DNA from 3 places in the Pseudomonas sihuiensis genome. Region 2 is predicted to be linked to each of the others. Evidence: predicted binding sites of a transcription regulator. Region 2 holds the regulator's gene; each other region holds the start of a gene.
What was found. Region 2 encodes sigma-54, which starts transcription at its own class of promoters, with help from an activator protein. Its sites were predicted from a motif close to ANTGGCATNNANNTTGCTNT; they were not measured.

Region 1 (5,862 bases), 2.3 Mb from region 2:
ACTTGCCCCAGCCGGTTTCCAGGGCCGCCTGGGCCACCAGGTAACGCGGCTCGACACCAATGCGCTCGGCGGCCTCGCGGGCCAAGGGCAGCATGGTCTCGACAAACTCCTCCGCGGAGGCGAATGCCGGCGTGCCTTTGGCCAGCGGCGGCTGCTGACGTGCCGGCTGGACCGAGGTGTCCAGCGCTTCAGTGGGCTTGGCGGCCGTGGCCTTGGCCGGCAACCAGTCGCTCCCGCTGGGGGGTTGCGCCCCGGTAGTCGGGACAATGCCCGCCAACAGGCGATCTTCCAGGCGCGGCGGCAGGGACAGCCGGCGCTGGTTGAGCAATGCGGCCTGGGACACCGGAGTGGTAGCGCTGTCGGAGTGACGATCCAGGCGGTTGTGCTCGGCCGCGGCCGGCGCGGCAAGGCTGTTCTCAGGCTGCTCCACGCTATGGCCGAATGGGCTGCGGCGCGGCGCCTCACCGCGCAATCCGCTCATCTGCCGCACCAGCACATCGGACAAACCAATACCGCCGCCCTCACGGGAGAGGTGGATGGCCAATTGCTGGTCGTGCATTTCTTGATAATGGCGCGTGGTATCGCTGTCGAACAGGCTGTCCTTGGCGATCGACTCGTTGGACGAGCGCATGGATTTGAAAATCTGGTTGATGAACAGCGCTTCAAACTCTTGGGCAACCTTACGGATATTGCCTTCGCTGTCGCGCTGCTCTCCGGTTTTCATGCCGGCTAGGCGATTCAGGTCGGTATAGGCGGCAGAATCGCTGGTTTTGCGTGCGCCTGCTGACAATGTATTCATGGCTACCTCAAATCACTATCAGGTCGGCTTGCAAGGCGCCTGCTTGTTTGAGCGCCTCGAGGATGGCCATCAGGTCGGAAGGCGCGGCGCCCACCTGATTAACCGCGCGAACAATCTCATCAAGGGTGGTGCCAGGGCCGAATTTGAACATGGGCTTGGCCTCCTCATCGGCATTCACCCGCGAGCGCGGCACCACCGCGGTATCGCCACCGGCCAGGGCGTTGGGCTGACTGACGATAGGGTCTTCGGTAATGGTCACGGTCAGGCTGCCATGGGTCACCGCAGCCGGCTGCACCTTGACGTTCTGGCCGATAACGATGGTCCCGGTGCGCGAGTTGATGATGACCTTGGCCACGGCCTGGCCGGGATTGACTTCGATGTTTTCCAGAATCGACAGGTAATCGACGCGCTGGTTGGGATCGAGCGGCGCGCTGACGCGGATCGAGCCGCCGTCGATGGCCTGGGCCACGCCCGGGCCGAGCAGGTCGTTGATCTGGTCGACGATGTTCTTCGCCGTGGTGAAGTCCGGACGATTGAGGTTCAGCGTCAGGTAGTTGCCCTGGTCGAAACCGCTCGGCACCGGACGCTCCACCGTGGCGCCACCGGGGATACGCCCGGCGGACGGCACGTTGACGGTGATCCGCGAGCCGTCGGCGCCGCCGGCGTCGAAGCCGCCGACCACCAGGTTGCCCTGGGCGATGGCGTAGACGTTGCCGTCGATGCCCTTGAGCGGCGTCATCAGCAGGCTGCCGCCGCGCAGGCTCTTGGCATTGCCGATGGAGGAGATGGTGATGTCGATGGTCTGCCCCGGCTTGGCGAACGGCGGCAGGTCGGCATGCACCGACACCGCGGCGATGTTCTTCAGTTGCACGTTGCCGCCCGTCGGCACCTTGATGCCGAACTGCGCCAGCATGTTGTTGAAGGTCTGTACGGTGAACGGGGTCTGGGTGGTCTGGTCGCCGCTGCCGTTGAGGCCGACCACCAGGCCGTAGCCGATCAACTGGTTGCTGCGCACCCCTTGAATGGACGCCAGATCCTTGAGCCGTTCGGCCTGGGCCTGCTGGCTGATCAGCAGGCAGGCGAGCATGATCGCCAGCAGCAGCCAGTCGTTGGCACCACGGCGGCGCTGGCCGCGATAGGCGCAGGCGAACTGCTGACGGCAGGAGGCCGACTGCGAATGCACAGGTGTCCGTTGTAGGAGCGAGCTCTGCTCGCGAACCCGCAATTCGGTAAAAGCTTCGCGAGCAGAGCTCGCTCCCACAGGCGATCTGGCGGGTTGCACCCGCCCTACGGCGACAGAGGTCATCCAGGTTTTCATGTTCATGTCCTCAGAACGGCCACAGCGGGCTGAGGAAGAATCGGCTCAGCCAACCTGGCTGGCTGGCGTCGGCGAAGGAACCGGTTCCCGAGTAGGTCAACCTGGCGTCGGCGACCCGAGTGGATGAAACGGTGTTGTCGCTGGCGATGTCGTCGGCCCTGATCAGCCCGGCAATCCGCACCATTTCATTGCCGGTATTGAGCGTCAGCCACTTCTCGCCACGCACCACCAGCACGCCGTTGGGCAGCACTTCGGCCACGGTCACGGTGACCGAGCCGGTGAGGCTGTTGCTCTGCGCCGCGCTGGCATCGCCGGCGCTGTCCCGCGAACCGTTGAACTGGGTTCCCAGATCCATCCGGTTTCGCGTCAGCGGGTTGGTGGCCGACACCCCTCCACCGAACAACGAGGTCAGCCCGATATTGGCGGAACTGTCCTTGCTGATGTCGGAGCGGGCCGCCTTGCTCGCCTGGGTGCGCTCCTCCAGGGTGATGGTGATGATGTCGCCGATGCGAAAAGCCTTTCGATCGTCATACAGATTGCTCTCGAAACCGGCCTGGTAGATCGCGCCACTGGTCGCGTTGGCCGGCAGCGGCGTACGCGGCAACACGGGTGCATAATAGGGATCGTCCGCCTTGGGCGCAGGCGCCACGCACCCCCCCAGCAGCAGACAAACCGACGTCAACACAATCAGACCTTTCATCGCACACCTCACATCCAACACTCTGCCCGCCCTAGCGATCCCGATCAGACTCAAAGCGTCTGCGTGATGAACTGCAACATGGAATCGGCCGTGGAAATGACCTTCGAGTTCATTTCGTAGGCGCGCTGTGTCGTGATCATGTTGACCATTTCCTCGACGACACTGACGTTGGAGTTTTCCAGGGTATTTTGCAAAACGGTGCCCAGGCCATTGAGGCCCGGCGTTCCCACTTGCGGAGCGCCACTGGAAGCGGTCTCCAGAAACAGGTTGTTGCCAATCGCCTGCAGGCCGGCCGGATTGATGAAATCGGCGGTCTGCAGGTTGCCGATGATCTGCACCGCGGCGCTGTTGGCGGTGGTCACGGACACCGTGCCATCCTCCCCGACGGTGAAGGTCTGGGTTTCGGCGGGCACGACGATGGCCGGCTCCAGGGCGAAGCCGTTCGACGTGACGATCTGGCCGTCGGAATCGAGGTGATACGTGCCGTCGCGCGAATAGCCGATGGTGCCATCGGGCAGCAGAATCTGGAAAAAACCGCGCCCGTTGATCGCCATGTCCAGTGGCTGGTCGGTGGTCTGCAGGCTGCCCGTGGTGAAGTTCTTCTGGGTACCGACGATCCGTACCCCCGTACCCAGTTGCAGGCCGGACGGCAGCTCGCTGTCCTGGGTCGATTGAGCGCCTGGCTGACGGCGGATCTGGTACAGCAGATCCTGGAACTCGGCCCGGTCGCGCTTGAAGCCGGTGGTCGAAACGTTGGCCAGGTTGTTGGATATCACCGACAGATTCATGTCCTGGGCGGACAAACCGGTCTTGCTGACCCAAAGCGCTGGAAGCATGTCTATCTCCTCGCCCTGCGCGGGCGCTACTCGTTAGCTGATCTGCATGACACGGGCCATGGACTCGGAGCCCTCCTTGGCCGTGTTCATCATCTTGACGTGCAGTTCGAATTGTCTGGACAGGGCGAGAATGGCCGTCATCTCTCCGACGGCGCTCACGTTGCTGCTCTCCAGGAAGCCAGAATGCAGGCGTACGTTGGCATCCGCTTCGAGCAACTGGCCGTCTCTCATATGGATGAGGCCGTCGCGCCCCTTGCGCATCTGCGCGGTATCGGGGTTGACCAGCTTGATGCGGTCGACCTCGGCCAGGACATTCGGCGCTTCGCCCAGGGCGCGAATGCTGATCGTGCCGTCCTGACCGATCTCGACTTTCTCCTCGGGCGGCACGGCGATGGGCCCGGCATTGCCCATGACCGGCAACCCATTGCCGGTGCGCAGCATGCCTAGGGCATCGATCGACAGGCTGGCGGTGCGTACATAAGCCTCGGAGCCATCCGGGGCCTGCACGGCAATCCAGCCATCACCCTCTATCGAAACATCCATATCCCGCCCGGTTTCCTGCAGTACGCCGGGCGTGAAATCCGTAGCGGGCCGCTCGGACATGGCGTAGACCCGCGCCGGATAGCTGTCACCGAAAACCGGCATGGCCCGCGCCTGTTCCAGATCGGCGCGAAACCCGCTGGTGGAAATGTTCGCCAGATTATTGGCATGCGCCTTTTGCGCATAGGTGTTCTGGCTCGCGCCCGACATGGCGACATAAAGCAATTTGTCCACTTCGACCTCCGCCGTGAAAACGACTCTCGGACAGATCAAAGCAAGGCACGTGCCAGGCTAATAATTTTAAGTAAGTTATTGTTTTTAAAAAACAAAAAAGCCCTCCATCACGGAAGGCCCTTTTGACGGCGGCAAGAATATGCCGCCCGCCGCCGTCAGCGGATGTTGATGATCGTCTGGGCGATCGCATTCTCCGTTTCGATGGTCTTGGCATTCGCCTGGTAGTTGCGCTGCGCGATGATCAGGTCGACCAGTTGCGCGGTCAGGTCGACGTTCGAATCCTCCAGCGCACCGGAGACGATCGAGCCCAGCGTACCGGAGCCCGGCGTACCTATCACCGGCTCGCCCGAGGCCAGCGACTGCTTCCAGGCCGTTCCGCCCACCGGCGTCAACCCCTGCATGTTGGCGAAGGTGGCCAGCGCCACCTGGCCAATCAAATTGGCCTGGCCATTGGTATAGGTGGCGAACAGTTGCCCGGTCTCGTCCACCGACAGCCCGGACAACTGACCGGTGGTATAGCCATCCTGCGACAGGCTGTTGACCGCGAAGCGGGTATTGGTCTGGGTCATGTTGCGTAGATCCAGAGTCACCCCCGATGTGCTCGCCGCGGCACCGTTGTCGCCCCAGGTGACCGGATCGGTGGTGGCGTCGGTGATGGTCGCCGGCACCCAGTCGGCCAGCGTGATGGTGCCATCGGCATTGACCGTGAAGTCGCTGGAGGCCGATGCCTGCAGCCTGCCGGAGGTGTCGAACGACAGCGACGCCTGATACGGATCGGTGCTGGCGGGATCACCGGGATTGCGCCCGTCGATCAGCACGTGCATGCTCCACTCGTTGCTCGCCTCCTTGACGAAGTACTGGGTCATGGTGTGCTCATTGCCCTGGGAGTCGTACAGGCTCACCGAGGTCGACCAGTTGAAGGAACCGGAGACCGTGGGGTCGAAGGCGATGGTGGGCACCGTCTCGGACGAGTTGAGCGCCACCCCCTGGGTAACGGTCGAGGTGGCATTCGGCGCCTGGTTGCTGGTGTCGACGGTCAGATTGGTCAGCACGCCATTGACCAGGTTGCCATCGGCGTCCACCCCGTAGCCCATCAGGTTGTTGCCCGAGTTGTCGATGACGTTGCCCTGATTGTCCACCTTGAACGCGCCGGAGCGGGTGTAGAGCTGGGTGCCGCCATCGTTGACGATGAAATAGCCACTGCCATTGACGGCCAGATCCAGGCTGTTGTCGGTGTAGCTGATGTTGCCCTGGGTGTGCTGCTGGGCGATATCCGCCGTAATCACCCCACTGCCGACCGCGTTGCTGCCGGTGCCGAACATGCTGCTGGCATAGAGGTCCGCGAACTCCGCACGCGAATACTTGAAGCCCGTCGTCCCGGTGTTGGCGATGTTGTTGCCCGTTACATCCAGGTGGGTGCTGGCCGCCTTCAACC
Region 2 (5,862 bases):
CGCGGCACCAGCCTGCGCGACGCCCTGCTGGAAATGACCCAGAAAGGCCTGGGCATGACCGTGGTGCTGGAAGAAGACGGCCGCCTCGCCGGCATCTTCACCGACGGCGACCTGCGCCGCACCCTGGACAAGGGTATCGACGTGCGCCAGGCATTGATCGACGAAGTCATGACCCCGCACGGCAAGACCGCCCGCGCCGAGATGCTCGCGGCCGAGGCCCTGAAGATCATGGAAGACCACAAGATCAATGCGCTGGTGGTAGTCGACGACCTGGACAACCCGGTCGGCGCCCTCAACATGCATGACCTGCTGCGCGCTGGAGTGATGTGATGAACGACCTGCTGCAACGCGCCCGCGCCATCAAACTGGCGATCTTCGACGTCGACGGCGTGCTGACCGACGGCCGCCTGTACTTCCTCGAAGACGGCAGTGAGTTCAAGACCTTCAACACGCTCGACGGCCACGGCATCAAGATGCTGATCAACTCGGGCGTGCGCACCGCCATCATCAGCGGGCGCAAGACCCCGGTGGTGGAGCGCCGCGCCAACAACCTGGGCATCCAGCACCTGTTCCAGGGCCGCGAGGACAAACTCGTGGTACTCGACGGCCTGCTCGCCGAACTCGGCCTAAGCTATGAACAGGTTGCTTATCTTGGCGACGACTTGCCGGACCTTCCGGTCATTCGCCGTGTCGGATTGGGCATGGCCGTGGCCAGCGCCGACAGCTTCGTCCGCCAGCACGCCCATGGCGTAACCCAGGCACGCGGCGGCGACGGTGCGGCACGGGAATTCTGCGAACTGATCATGCGTGCCCAGGGCACACTGGATGCGGCCCAGGCCGCCTACCTGTAGAGAACAGCATGCCGCGTAAAATCCTCAACACCCTGATCTTTGCTCTGATTGCAGTCGTCGTGGCCGCACTCGGTTACTGGAACCTTGCCCCGGACAGCACACGCCAAGCCCAGCGGGCCAGCGACGACAACGTCGTTGACTTCTATGCAGTGGGCGCGCGCACCGTGCAGTTCCAGGATGACGGCAAACTGCACTACCGCATGACCGCGGACAAGCTCGAGCACATCAAAAGCACCGACATCACCCTGATCGACGCCCCCAAGCTGGAGCTCTATCGCGGCACCGAGCTGCCCTGGGAAGTCACCAGCCAGCGTGCCGAAGTCTCGCCTGGCGGCGTCGAGGTAGAACTGATCGACGACGTGCGCATCGCCCGCACCGACGCCAAGAACCGCCCCACCGTTATCACCAGCAGCCGCATGACGGTTATTCCTGACAAGGAATATGCGCAGACCGAGCAAGCCGTTAGAATCGTCGCGGCCAATGGGGTGACCACGGCACAAGGAATGAAAGCGTACTTGAATGACGGCAGGATGCTCCTGCAGTCCAACGTAAGAGGCCAGCATGAGGTTCGTTAATACCCTCCCCCTGATTCTCAGCCTCGGCGCCGTATTGGGAAGCGCGGCTGCCTGGGCACTGCCATCGGATCGTGATCAACCGATCCGCATCCAGGCCGACAGCGCCGAACTGGATGACCGACAAGGTGTAGCCGTCTACCGCGGCGACGTGATCATCACTCAGGGCACCCTGAAGATCACGGGTGACACCGTCACCATCACCCAGACCGCCAGCGGCGATATCGACGTCTTCACCTCGGTGGGCAACCTGGCTTATTACGAGCAGAAGCCTGCCGTGGACAAGGACATCGTCAAGGCCTACGGCAAGACCATCCAGTACTTCGCCAGCAATGAGCGCATCGTACTGATCGACCAGGCCAAGGTGATTCAGGAAGGCAATACCTTCGAAGGCGAGAAGATCGTCTATGACACCCGCCGCCAGATCGTCAACGCCGGCCGCGCAACAGGCGGCAACGTCAGCACGCCGCGCCCGCGTATCGACATGGTCATCCAACCGAAGAACAAACCCGCGGATCAGCAGCAGTAATGGCCATTCTCAAAGCCCAACACCTGGCGAAAAGCTACAAGAGCCGCCAGGTCGTGCGTGACGTCAGCCTGAGCATCGAAAGCGGTCAGATCGTCGGTCTGCTCGGCCCCAACGGCGCAGGCAAGACCACCTGCTTCTACATGATCGTCGGCCTGGTACGCGCCGACCAGGGCCGCGTGCTGATCGACGACCTCGACGTCAGTCACCAGCCCATGCACGGTCGCGCGCGCGCCGGCATCGGCTACCTGCCGCAGGAAGCCTCGATCTTCCGCAAGCTGTCGGTGACCGACAACATCATGGCCATCCTCGAAACGCGCAAGGACCTGGACCGCGCCGGGCGCCAGGCGGAACTGGAAAGCCTGCTGCAGGAATTCCATATCCACCATATCGCCGACAGCCTCGGCATGAGCCTGTCCGGCGGTGAGCGACGCCGCGTGGAGATTGCTCGCGCTCTGGCCACCAACCCCAAGTTCATCCTGCTCGACGAACCCTTTGCCGGGGTCGACCCGATCTCCGTGGGCGACATCAAGCAGATCATCCATCACCTCAAGACCAAGGGCATCGGCATCCTGATCACCGATCACAACGTGCGCGAAACCCTGGACATCTGCGAGACCGCCTACATCGTCAACGATGGACAGCTGATCGCCGAAGGTGACGCCGAGACCATCCTCGCCAACCAGACGGTGAAAGAGGTTTACCTGGGCCACGAATTCCGCCTGTAGCAGGCTGCGTGAAAACTACTGCACTCGGTGATGCTGCGTTAAAAACAGGCTAAAAATGCTCATTTACAGTCGTAAACTGCGCTTTCTCGCCTGTTTTTGCGGGGCCGCCATCGGTATTGCCTCACCTTCGCTCGCTACGCTTTCACACAACCTGTAGGTCGCTCACTATTTCGCTACATAAATATTGCAACCCCTAGGCAAAAACGAGAAATTCAGGCATATAATTTGCTTCCTGGCGGCGCTTCGGCGCCCTGATGTGGAAGGCGTAACTCGCCAGTAAATTAAGGTCTGCAATGAAACCATCGCTAGTCCTCAAGATGGGCCAGCAGCTGACGATGACCCCGCAGCTGCAACAGGCTATCCGCCTCCTCCAACTGTCTACCCTGGACCTGCAACAGGAAATCCAGGAGGCACTGGAATCCAATCCCATGCTCGAGCGCCAGGAAGACGGCGACGACTTCGACAACAGCGATCCGATGGCTGATGGCGCCGAAAGCGCCACCCCAGCCCCAAGCAAGGAAGACAGCTACCAGGAAACCACCCCCACGGTGGACAACCTGGAAGAAGGCGAGTGGGGCGAGCGCATTCCCAACGAGTTGCCAGTCGACACGGCCTGGGAAGACATCTACCAGACCAGCGCCAGCAGCCTGCCCAGCAACGATGATGACGAGTGGGATTTCACCACTCGCACTTCCAGCGGCGAGAGCCTGCACAGCCACCTGCTCTGGCAACTGAACCTGGCGCCCATGTCGGACAAGGATCGCCTGATCGCAGCGACTCTGATCGACTGCATCAACAACGACGGCTACCTCGAAGAAACGCTCGAGGAAGTGACCGAATCCTTCGACCCCGAGCTGGATGTCGAACTGGACGAAGTGGAGGTGGTGCTGCACCGCATCCAGCAGTTCGAACCGGCCGGTATCGGCGCCCGCGACCTGCGCGAGTGCCTGCTGCTGCAACTGCGTCAGTTGCCTGCCAACACCCCCTGGCTGAACGAAACCCAGCGCGTGGTTGGCGACTACCTGGAACTGCTCGGCAGCCGCGATTACGCCCAGCTGATGCGCCGCACCAAGCTCAAGGAAGACGAACTGCGCCAGGTCATCGACCTGATCCAGCGCCTGAATCCGCGTCCGGGTTCGCAGATCGAGTCCAGCGAACCGGAATACGTCGTGCCCGACGTTATCGTGCGCAAGCACAACGAACGCTGGCTGGTGGAGCTGAACCAGGAAGCCATGCCGCGCCTGAGGGTCAACCCGCAGTATGCCGGCTTCGTCAAACGCGCCGATTCCAGCGCCGATAACACCTTCATGCGCAACCAGTTGCAGGAGGCCCGCTGGTTCATCAAGAGCCTGCAGAGCCGCAACGAAACGCTGATGAAGGTGGCCACGCAGATCGTCGAGCACCAGCGTGGCTTCCTCGACTACGGCGACGAGGCGATGAAGCCTCTGGTGCTGCACGACATCGCCGAAGCCGTGGGTATGCACGAGTCGACGATTTCACGCGTTACCACGCAGAAATTCATGCACACCCCGCGTGGCATTTACGAACTGAAATATTTCTTCTCCAGCCACGTCAGCACCTCCGAAGGCGGCGAATGCTCGTCCACCGCTATCCGCGCGATCATCAAAAAACTGGTTGCAGCAGAAAACGCGAAAAAGCCGTTGAGCGACAGCAAGATCGCTGGTTTACTGGAGGCACAAGGCATCCAAGTCGCCCGTCGGACGGTCGCCAAGTATCGCGAGTCCCTCGGCATAGCGCCCTCGAGTGAGCGCAAGCGACTGATGTAGGCCAGATTGACTGAAGGCCTCAGGCCTTCAGGCCAAAGTGTTCCGGCGGTGGGTCGAACCAGACCCGCCTCTTACACAAGCCAGTGAGGAGAAAGCGGTATGCAAGTCAACATCAGTGGACATCAGCTGGATGTGACCGACGCCCTGCGTGACTATATCGGCGAGAAACTGGGCCGACTGGAACGCCACTTCGACAAGATCACCAACGTACAGGTGACCATGGAGGTCGAGAAACTCAAACAGAAGATCGAAGCCACCCTGCACATCGCCGGCGGCGAAGTCGTCGCCAACGCCGAACACCAGGATATGTACGCTGCCATCGACCTGTTGGCCGATAAACTCGACCGTCAACTCATCAAGCACAAGGAAAAGCAGCTCGAACGCCTGCAAGGCGCCACGGCCCGCTAACATTCCCTATCCATGATCCGACTTGAAAATATCCTGACCCCCGGCCGTTCCCTGGTGAACGTGCCGGGCGGCAGCAAGAAACGCGTGCTAGAACAGATCGCCAACCTGGTTGCGCGTGATCTACCCGACCTGGATGCCCAGGACATATTCGAAAGCCTCATCGCCCGCGAGAAGCTCGGCTCTACCGGCTTCGGCAACGGCATTGCCATTCCCCACTGCCGCCTGGCTGGCTGCAGTGCCCCGATCAGTGCAGTCCTGCATCTGGAGACGGCAGTCGACTTCGACGCCATCGACGGCGTGCCGGTCGATCTGCTGTTCGTGCTGCTGGTGCCGGAGGCGGCCACCGATGCCCACCTCGACCTGCTGCGCCAGATCGCCAGCATGCTTGATCGCCAGGATGTACGTGAACGTCTGCGCCAGGCCAAGAGCGGCGAAGATCTCTATCAGGTCGTCGTGGACATTCAGAACGGTCAATAAACATGCGCCTGATCATCGTCAGCGGTCGCTCGGGCTCGGGCAAGAGCACCGCCCTCGATGTACTTGAGGACAACGGTTTCTACTGCATCGACAACCTGCCGGCCGGCCTGCTGCCGGATCTTGCCGAGCGTTTCCTGCCGCATAGCGACATGCTGCTGCCGCAGGTGGCCGTCTCCATCGATGCACGCAACCTGCTGAGCCAGCTCAAGCGTTTCCCGGAACTGCTCGACGAAGTGCGCAAGCGCAACATCCGCTGCGACGTGCTGTATCTCGACGCCGAAGACGAAACCCTGCTCAAACGCTTTTCCGAAACCCGCAGACGCCACCCGCTGACCAACGACAACCGCTCGCTGGCCGAGGCCATCGCTTACGAAAGCCAGCTGCTGGCACCGATCACTGACCGGGCCGATCTGAAGATCGACACCACCCGCCTGAATCTCTACCAGCTGCGCGACACGCTCAAACTACGCCTGCTGGGCCAGACGCAGACCGGTACCGCCTTTCTCGTCGAAT
Region 3 (5,862 bases), 1.6 Mb from region 2:
GCGGCATCAACTCCACCGCCTACCAGCCGGGCCCCTACTCCAAGACCTACGAGTTCGGCGTGATCAACTTCCTCGACTGGTACAGCGAGCGCCTGCTCAACAACCTTGGCGACACCCCAGCGCAATCGCTGCGCCAGGTAGCGGGCGAGTGATGACGCTCAGCCTGCTGGTAGTGATCGGGCTGGCAGCTTATGGGTTGCTGGCCTGTAGGCCGCAGCGCGACTGAAGCCGCTCCTACCGAGCACTAACGGCATCCACAACAAAAAGCCCCGCCAGATCGCTCTGGCGGGGCTTTTCATTTACAGCCGAGGCGAGTCGCTAAGCGTCAGGCCTTGTTGGCTTTCTTGGCAGCGCGGGTGCGCTCGCCTTCGTCGAGGATCTTCTTACGCAGACGGATCGACTTCGGCGTCACTTCGCACAGCTCGTCATCCTGGATGAATTCCAGAGCCTGCTCCAGGGTGAAGCGAACCGGCGGAACCAGGGCGATGGTTTCGTCCTTGCCCGAAGCACGCATGTTGTCGAGCTTCTTGCCTTTGGTGGGGTTCACGCCCAGGTCGTTGTCGCGGCTGTTCAGGCCGACGATCTGACCGTTGTAGATTTCCTGGCCGTGCTCGACGAACAGCTTGCCGCGCGCCTGCAGGGTTTCCAGGGAGTAGGTCAGGGCCTTGCCGGTATCGATCGAGACCAGTACGCCGTTCTGACGGCCAGACATGCTGCCCGGCTTGACGGTGTCGTAACGGTCGAAGATCGAGGTCAGGATGCCGGCGCCGTTGGTCAGAGTCAGGAACTGGTTACGGAAACCGATCAGACCGCGAGCCGGGATGTTGTATTCCAGGCGCACGCGACCTTTGCCGTCCGGCGACATGTTGGTCAGGTCGCCCTTACGCAGCCCCATTTCTTCCATGACCTTGCCCTGGGATTCCTCAGGGATGTCGATGGTGACGTTCTCGAACGGCTCCTGCTTGACGCCGTTGACTTCGCGGATGATTACTTCCGGACGGCCAACGCCCATTTCGAAGCCTTCGCGACGCATGGTTTCGATCAGTACCGAGAGGTGCAGCTCACCACGGCCGGAGACCTTGAACTTGTCGGCGCTGTCGCCTTCTTCAACACGCAGGGCCACGTTGTACAGCAGCTCCTTGTCCAGACGCTCCTTGATGTTGCGGCTGGTGACGAACTTGCCTTCTTTACCGCAGAACGGCGAGTCGTTGACCTGGAAGGTCATCGACACGGTCGGCTCGTCAACGGTCAGCGGCTTCATCGCTTCGACGTGGTTGATGTCGCACAGGGTGTCGGAGATGAACAGCTGATCCATACCGCTGACGCAGACGATGTCACCAGCGGTGGCTTCTTCGACGTCTACGCGGTGCAGGCCGTGGTGACCCATCAGCTTGAGGACGCGGCCGTTACGCTTCTTGCCGTCGACATCGATGGCAATGACCGGGGTGTTCGGCTTGACCTTGCCACGGGCAATACGGCCAACGCCGATGATGCCAAGGAAGCTGTTGTAGTCCAGTGCGGAGATCTGCATCTGGAACGGGCCGTCGAGGTCGACGTTCGGAGCCGGTACGTGGTCGACGATGGCCTGGTACAGCGGGGTCAGGTCTTCGGCCATGTTCTCATGGTCGAGACCGGCGATGCCGTTCAGGGCGCTGGCGTAGACGACCTGGAAGTCCAGTTGCTCGTCGGTGGCACCGAGGTTGTCGAACAGGTCGAAGATCTGATCCATGACCCAGTCAGGACGCGCGCCCGGACGGTCGATCTTGTTGATCACGACGATCGGTTTGAGGCCGGCTTCGAACGCCTTCTTGGTCACGAAGCGGGTTTGCGGCATCGGGCCGTCCTGGGCGTCAACCACCAGCAGTACGGAGTCGACCATGGACATTACGCGCTCAACTTCGCCACCGAAGTCGGCGTGGCCGGGGGTGTCGACGATGTTGATACGGTAGTCGTTCCACTTGATGGCGGTGTTCTTCGCCAGAATGGTGATGCCGCGCTCTTTTTCCTGGTCGTTGCTGTCCATCACGCGCTCGTCGTTGAGCTCGTTACGTTCCAGGGTGCCGGACTGACGCAGCAGGGCGTCGACGAGGGTGGTTTTGCCATGGTCGACGTGGGCGATGATGGCGATGTTGCGTAGATTTTCGATCACTGTGTGTATCTCGATCAGAGGATTCGGTGTGTCGCCCAGCCTGGACGACGAATATGAAGAAACTGGGATCAGCGAGCTGATCGGGGTACCTCTAAAAACGTAGGCGAGGCAGTCAGTGCAAGGCAGAAACAAGCGAAAAAGCGGAGTTTACAAGTTGTAAATGAGCATTTTGAGCTTGTTTTTAACGCAGCAATGACAACGCAGGTAGTTTTTAGAGGTGCCCCGGGTCGGGAGGGCGATGGCGGATACTCCCGCCATTAAGCCCCGGCGTCCTATGCCGGACGATAAACGCGCACATTGGCATGCCCCTCGCTCAGCAGGTGATGGGCATGCAGGCGGCTCATGACGCCCTTGTCGCAATACAGCAGGTACTGGCGGTTCTCATCCAGTTCCTTGAATTTGTTGTTCAGCGCGTAGAACGGCAGCGCCTGCACCTCGACACCCGGCACGTCCAGCGGCTCGTCTTCGGCGGCATCGGGATGACGGATGTCGATGACGATCTGCCCGGCCAGGGCCTCACGGACTTCCTCGACCTGAACGTCCTTGCCCAGCTCGTCGATCACCCGATCAATGGGCAGCAGGGTGGCGCGCTCCAGGGCACGCTCGAGGATGGCCATGTCGAACTGCGCCTCCTCCTTCTCCACGCGATAGCCGCGCGCCTTGGTGGTCGGATTGACCGAGATCACGCCGCAATACTCGGGCATGTTCTTGGCGAATTCGGCGGTGCCGATCTGTGTGGCGGTGTCGATGATATCCTGCTTGTGGCTGGCGATCAGCGGGCGCATCACCAACATGTCGGTGGCCGAATCGATCACCGCCAGGTTGGTCAGGGTCTGGCTCGATACCTGGCTGATCGCCTCACCGGTGACCAGCGCCTCGATCTGCAGTTTTTCAGCGACCCGAGTAGCCGCACGCAGCATCATGCGCTTGAGGATCACGCCCATCTGGCTGTTGTCGACCTTGCCGAGAATCTCGCCGACCACTTCCTCGAACGGCACGCTGACGAACAGCACGCGCTGCGAGCGGCCGAACTTCTGCCATATATAGTGCGCCACTTCCATCACGCCCAATTCGTGGGCACGACCACCGAGATTGAAGAAGCAGAAGTGGCTGACCAGGCCGCGACGCATCATCTGGTAAGCCGCCACGGTGGAGTCGAAGCCGCCGCTCATCAGCACCAGGGTCTGCTCCAGCGAGCCCAGCGGGTAACCGCCGAGGCCTTCATGACGGTTGTGCACCACGAACAGGCGCTGGTCGCGAATCTCCATGCGCACTTCGACGTCCGGCTTCTTCAGGTCGATGCCGGCAGCGCCGCACTCCAGACGCAGGCGCGAACCGACATGACGCTCGACGTCGATGGAGGAGAACCCGTGCTTGCCACCGCGCTTGCAGCGCACGGCGAAGATCTTGCCCGGCAACTGGTCGGCGTAGTGGCGCTTGCAGTGTTCGGTGATCTCGTCCAGATCGCCCAGCGGGTACTCATTCACCTCGAGGAACAGACCGATGCCCGGCGTGTTGCGCAGGCGTTCAGTCATCTCGGCCAGCAGCTTGGGATCGTTCAGGTCGGTCTCGACCTCGAGGTTGTCCCAGACACCGGTCACCCGCAGTTCGGGGTCAAGATCGCGCAGCACGGAGCGAATGTTCTTCCCCAACTGGCGGATGAACTGCTTGCGCACCGGGCGGCTCTTGATGGTGATTTCCGGGAAAACTTTGACGATCAGCTTCATGAATAGGCCGCCCGCTTGGGGGACGAAAAAACAGGGGCGCGGATTATAGCGGAAATTGTTCAAGCTTTGACCAAAAATACTGCATCACCCATATGACGCACCAAAATGGATCTTTTGTGAAATTAAAGGCCCTTAAATGGTGCAAATATTTCTAGTGAATTGCCGCGCAGACGGCGCAGCACCTGAGTTTCGTGGCTTCTGCCCAATAAAGGGCACTGGCATGCAATTTGCTCCCTTGTGAGGCAGGTCGCCCTGAAGGACTATCCCGCCGGGCTTCACCGCACATATCGGGGCTCCACGAAGCGAGCCTTTTCCATCTGGAGGACAACATGTCTAAGGCTGTTCAACTGATCAAAGAACACGACGTGAAGTGGGTAGACCTGCGCTTCACCGATACCAAAGGCAAGCAGCACCACGTGACCATGCCGGCCCGTGACGCCCTGGACGAAGACTTCTTCGAGCACGGCAAGATGTTCGATGGTTCGTCCATTCACGGCTGGAAAGGCATCGAAGCCTCCGACATGATCCTGATGCCGGTCGACGAAACTTCGGTACTGGACCCGTTCACCGAAGAGCCGACCCTGATCATCGTTTGCGACATCATCGAGCCAAGCACCATGCAGGGCTACGATCGTGACCCGCGCTCCATCGCCAAGCGCGCTGAAGAGTTCCTCAAAGGCACCGGCATCGGTGACACCGTATTCGTTGGCCCGGAGCCCGAGTTCTTCATCTTCGACGAAGTGAAGTTCAAGTCCGACATCTCCGGCTCGATGTTCAAGATCTACTCCGAGCAAGGCTCCTGGATGACCGACGGCGACGTCGACGGCGGCAACAAGGGCCACCGCCCGGCCGTCAAAGGCGGTTACTTCCCGGTTCCGCCGTGCGACCACGACCACGAAATCCGTACCGCCATGTGCAACGCCATGGAAGAAATGGGCCTCGTCGTCGAAGTACACCACCACGAAGTGGCCACTGCCGGTCAGAACGAAATCGGCGTGAAGTTCAACACCCTGGTCGCCAAGGCTGACGAAGTTCAGACCCTGAAGTACTGCGTGCACAACGTAGCTGATGCCTACGGCAAAACCGCTACCTTCATGCCGAAGCCGCTGTACGGCGACAACGGTTCGGGCATGCACGTGCACATGTCGATCTCCAAAGACGGCAAGAACACCTTCGCAGGCGAAGGCTATGCCGGCCTGTCCGAGACCGCTCTGTACTTCATCGGCGGCATCATCAAGCACGGTAAGGCCCTGAACGGCTTCACCAACCCGTCGACCAACTCCTACAAGCGTCTGGTTCCGGGCTTCGAAGCTCCGGTCATGCTGGCCTACTCGGCTCGCAACCGCTCCGCTTCGATCCGTATCCCGTACGTTGCCAGCCCGAAAGCTCGCCGTATCGAAGCACGCTTCCCGGACCCGGCTGCCAACCCCTACCTGGCCTTCGCAGCTCTGCTGATGGCCGGTATCGACGGCATCCAGAACAAGATCCACCCGGGCGATGCTGCCGACAAGAACCTGTACGACCTGCCGCCGGAAGAAGGCAAGCTGATCCCGCAAGTCTGCGGCAGCCTGAAAGAAGCCCTGGAAGAGCTGGACAAGGGTCGTGCGTTCCTGACCAAGGGCGGCGTGTTCTCCGACGACTTCATCGATGCCTACATCGAGCTGAAATCCGAAGAAGAAATCAAGGTACGTACCTTCGTACACCCGCTGGAATACGACCTGTACTACAGCGTCTAAGCCAGTTTGCGCCGCCTCGTGCGGCGCACTTCAAGAGCCCTGCCCGGCCCTGCCTGGCGGGGCTTTTTTATGGGCAGGCAGCAACACCATGCCCTGTAGGAGCAAGCTCTGCTCGCGAAACTCTTCAGGTCGCCAGGTTCGCGAGCAGAGCTCGCTCCTACGGCAGATCCGAGTCCACTTTTTGTAGGCAAACATCACAGCCATAGCGCCCTGCGCTTGCCAGGAACCGATAGCAGTGCAAGGCTTAGCG

Region 1: BLT86_RS09485 (flagellar basal body rod protein FlgF) is a predicted target of sigma-54. The motif match lies at 4,465-4,484, and genes of this name have one in related genera.
Region 3: glnA (glutamate--ammonia ligase) is a predicted target of sigma-54. The motif match lies at 4,091-4,110, and genes of this name have one in related genera.

What each region holds. Positions count from the first base shown of each region.
Region 1 covers NZ_LT629797.1:1,992,566-1,998,427, forward strand. Annotated here, with positions in the region: gene flgJ (flagellar assembly peptidoglycan hydrolase FlgJ) at 1-799, opposite strand, end outside; gene BLT86_RS09470 (flagellar basal body P-ring protein FlgI) at 807-1,886, opposite strand; gene flgH (flagellar basal body L-ring protein FlgH) at 2,128-2,817, opposite strand; gene flgG (flagellar basal-body rod protein FlgG) at 2,868-3,653, opposite strand; gene BLT86_RS09485 (flagellar basal body rod protein FlgF) at 3,687-4,427, opposite strand; gene flgE (flagellar hook protein FlgE) at 4,583-5,862, opposite strand, start outside.
Region 2 covers NZ_LT629797.1:5,139,277-5,145,138, reverse strand. Annotated here, with positions in the region: gene BLT86_RS24005 (KpsF/GutQ family sugar-phosphate isomerase) at 1-330, shown strand, start outside; gene BLT86_RS24000 (KdsC family phosphatase) at 330-851, shown strand; gene lptC (LPS export ABC transporter periplasmic protein LptC) at 860-1,426, shown strand; gene lptA (lipopolysaccharide transport periplasmic protein LptA) at 1,413-1,952, shown strand; gene lptB (LPS export ABC transporter ATP-binding protein) at 1,952-2,677, shown strand; gene BLT86_RS23980 (RNA polymerase factor sigma-54) at 2,971-4,464, shown strand; gene hpf (ribosome hibernation-promoting factor, HPF/YfiA family) at 4,564-4,872, shown strand; gene ptsN (PTS IIA-like nitrogen regulatory protein PtsN) at 4,885-5,349, shown strand; gene rapZ (RNase adapter RapZ) at 5,352-5,862, shown strand, end outside.
Region 3 covers NZ_LT629797.1:3,493,925-3,499,786, forward strand. Annotated here, with positions in the region: gene gbcA (glycine-betaine demethylase subunit GbcA) at 1-152, shown strand, start outside; gene typA (translational GTPase TypA) at 326-2,149, opposite strand; gene thiI (tRNA uracil 4-sulfurtransferase ThiI) at 2,422-3,876, opposite strand; gene glnA (glutamate--ammonia ligase) at 4,206-5,612, shown strand.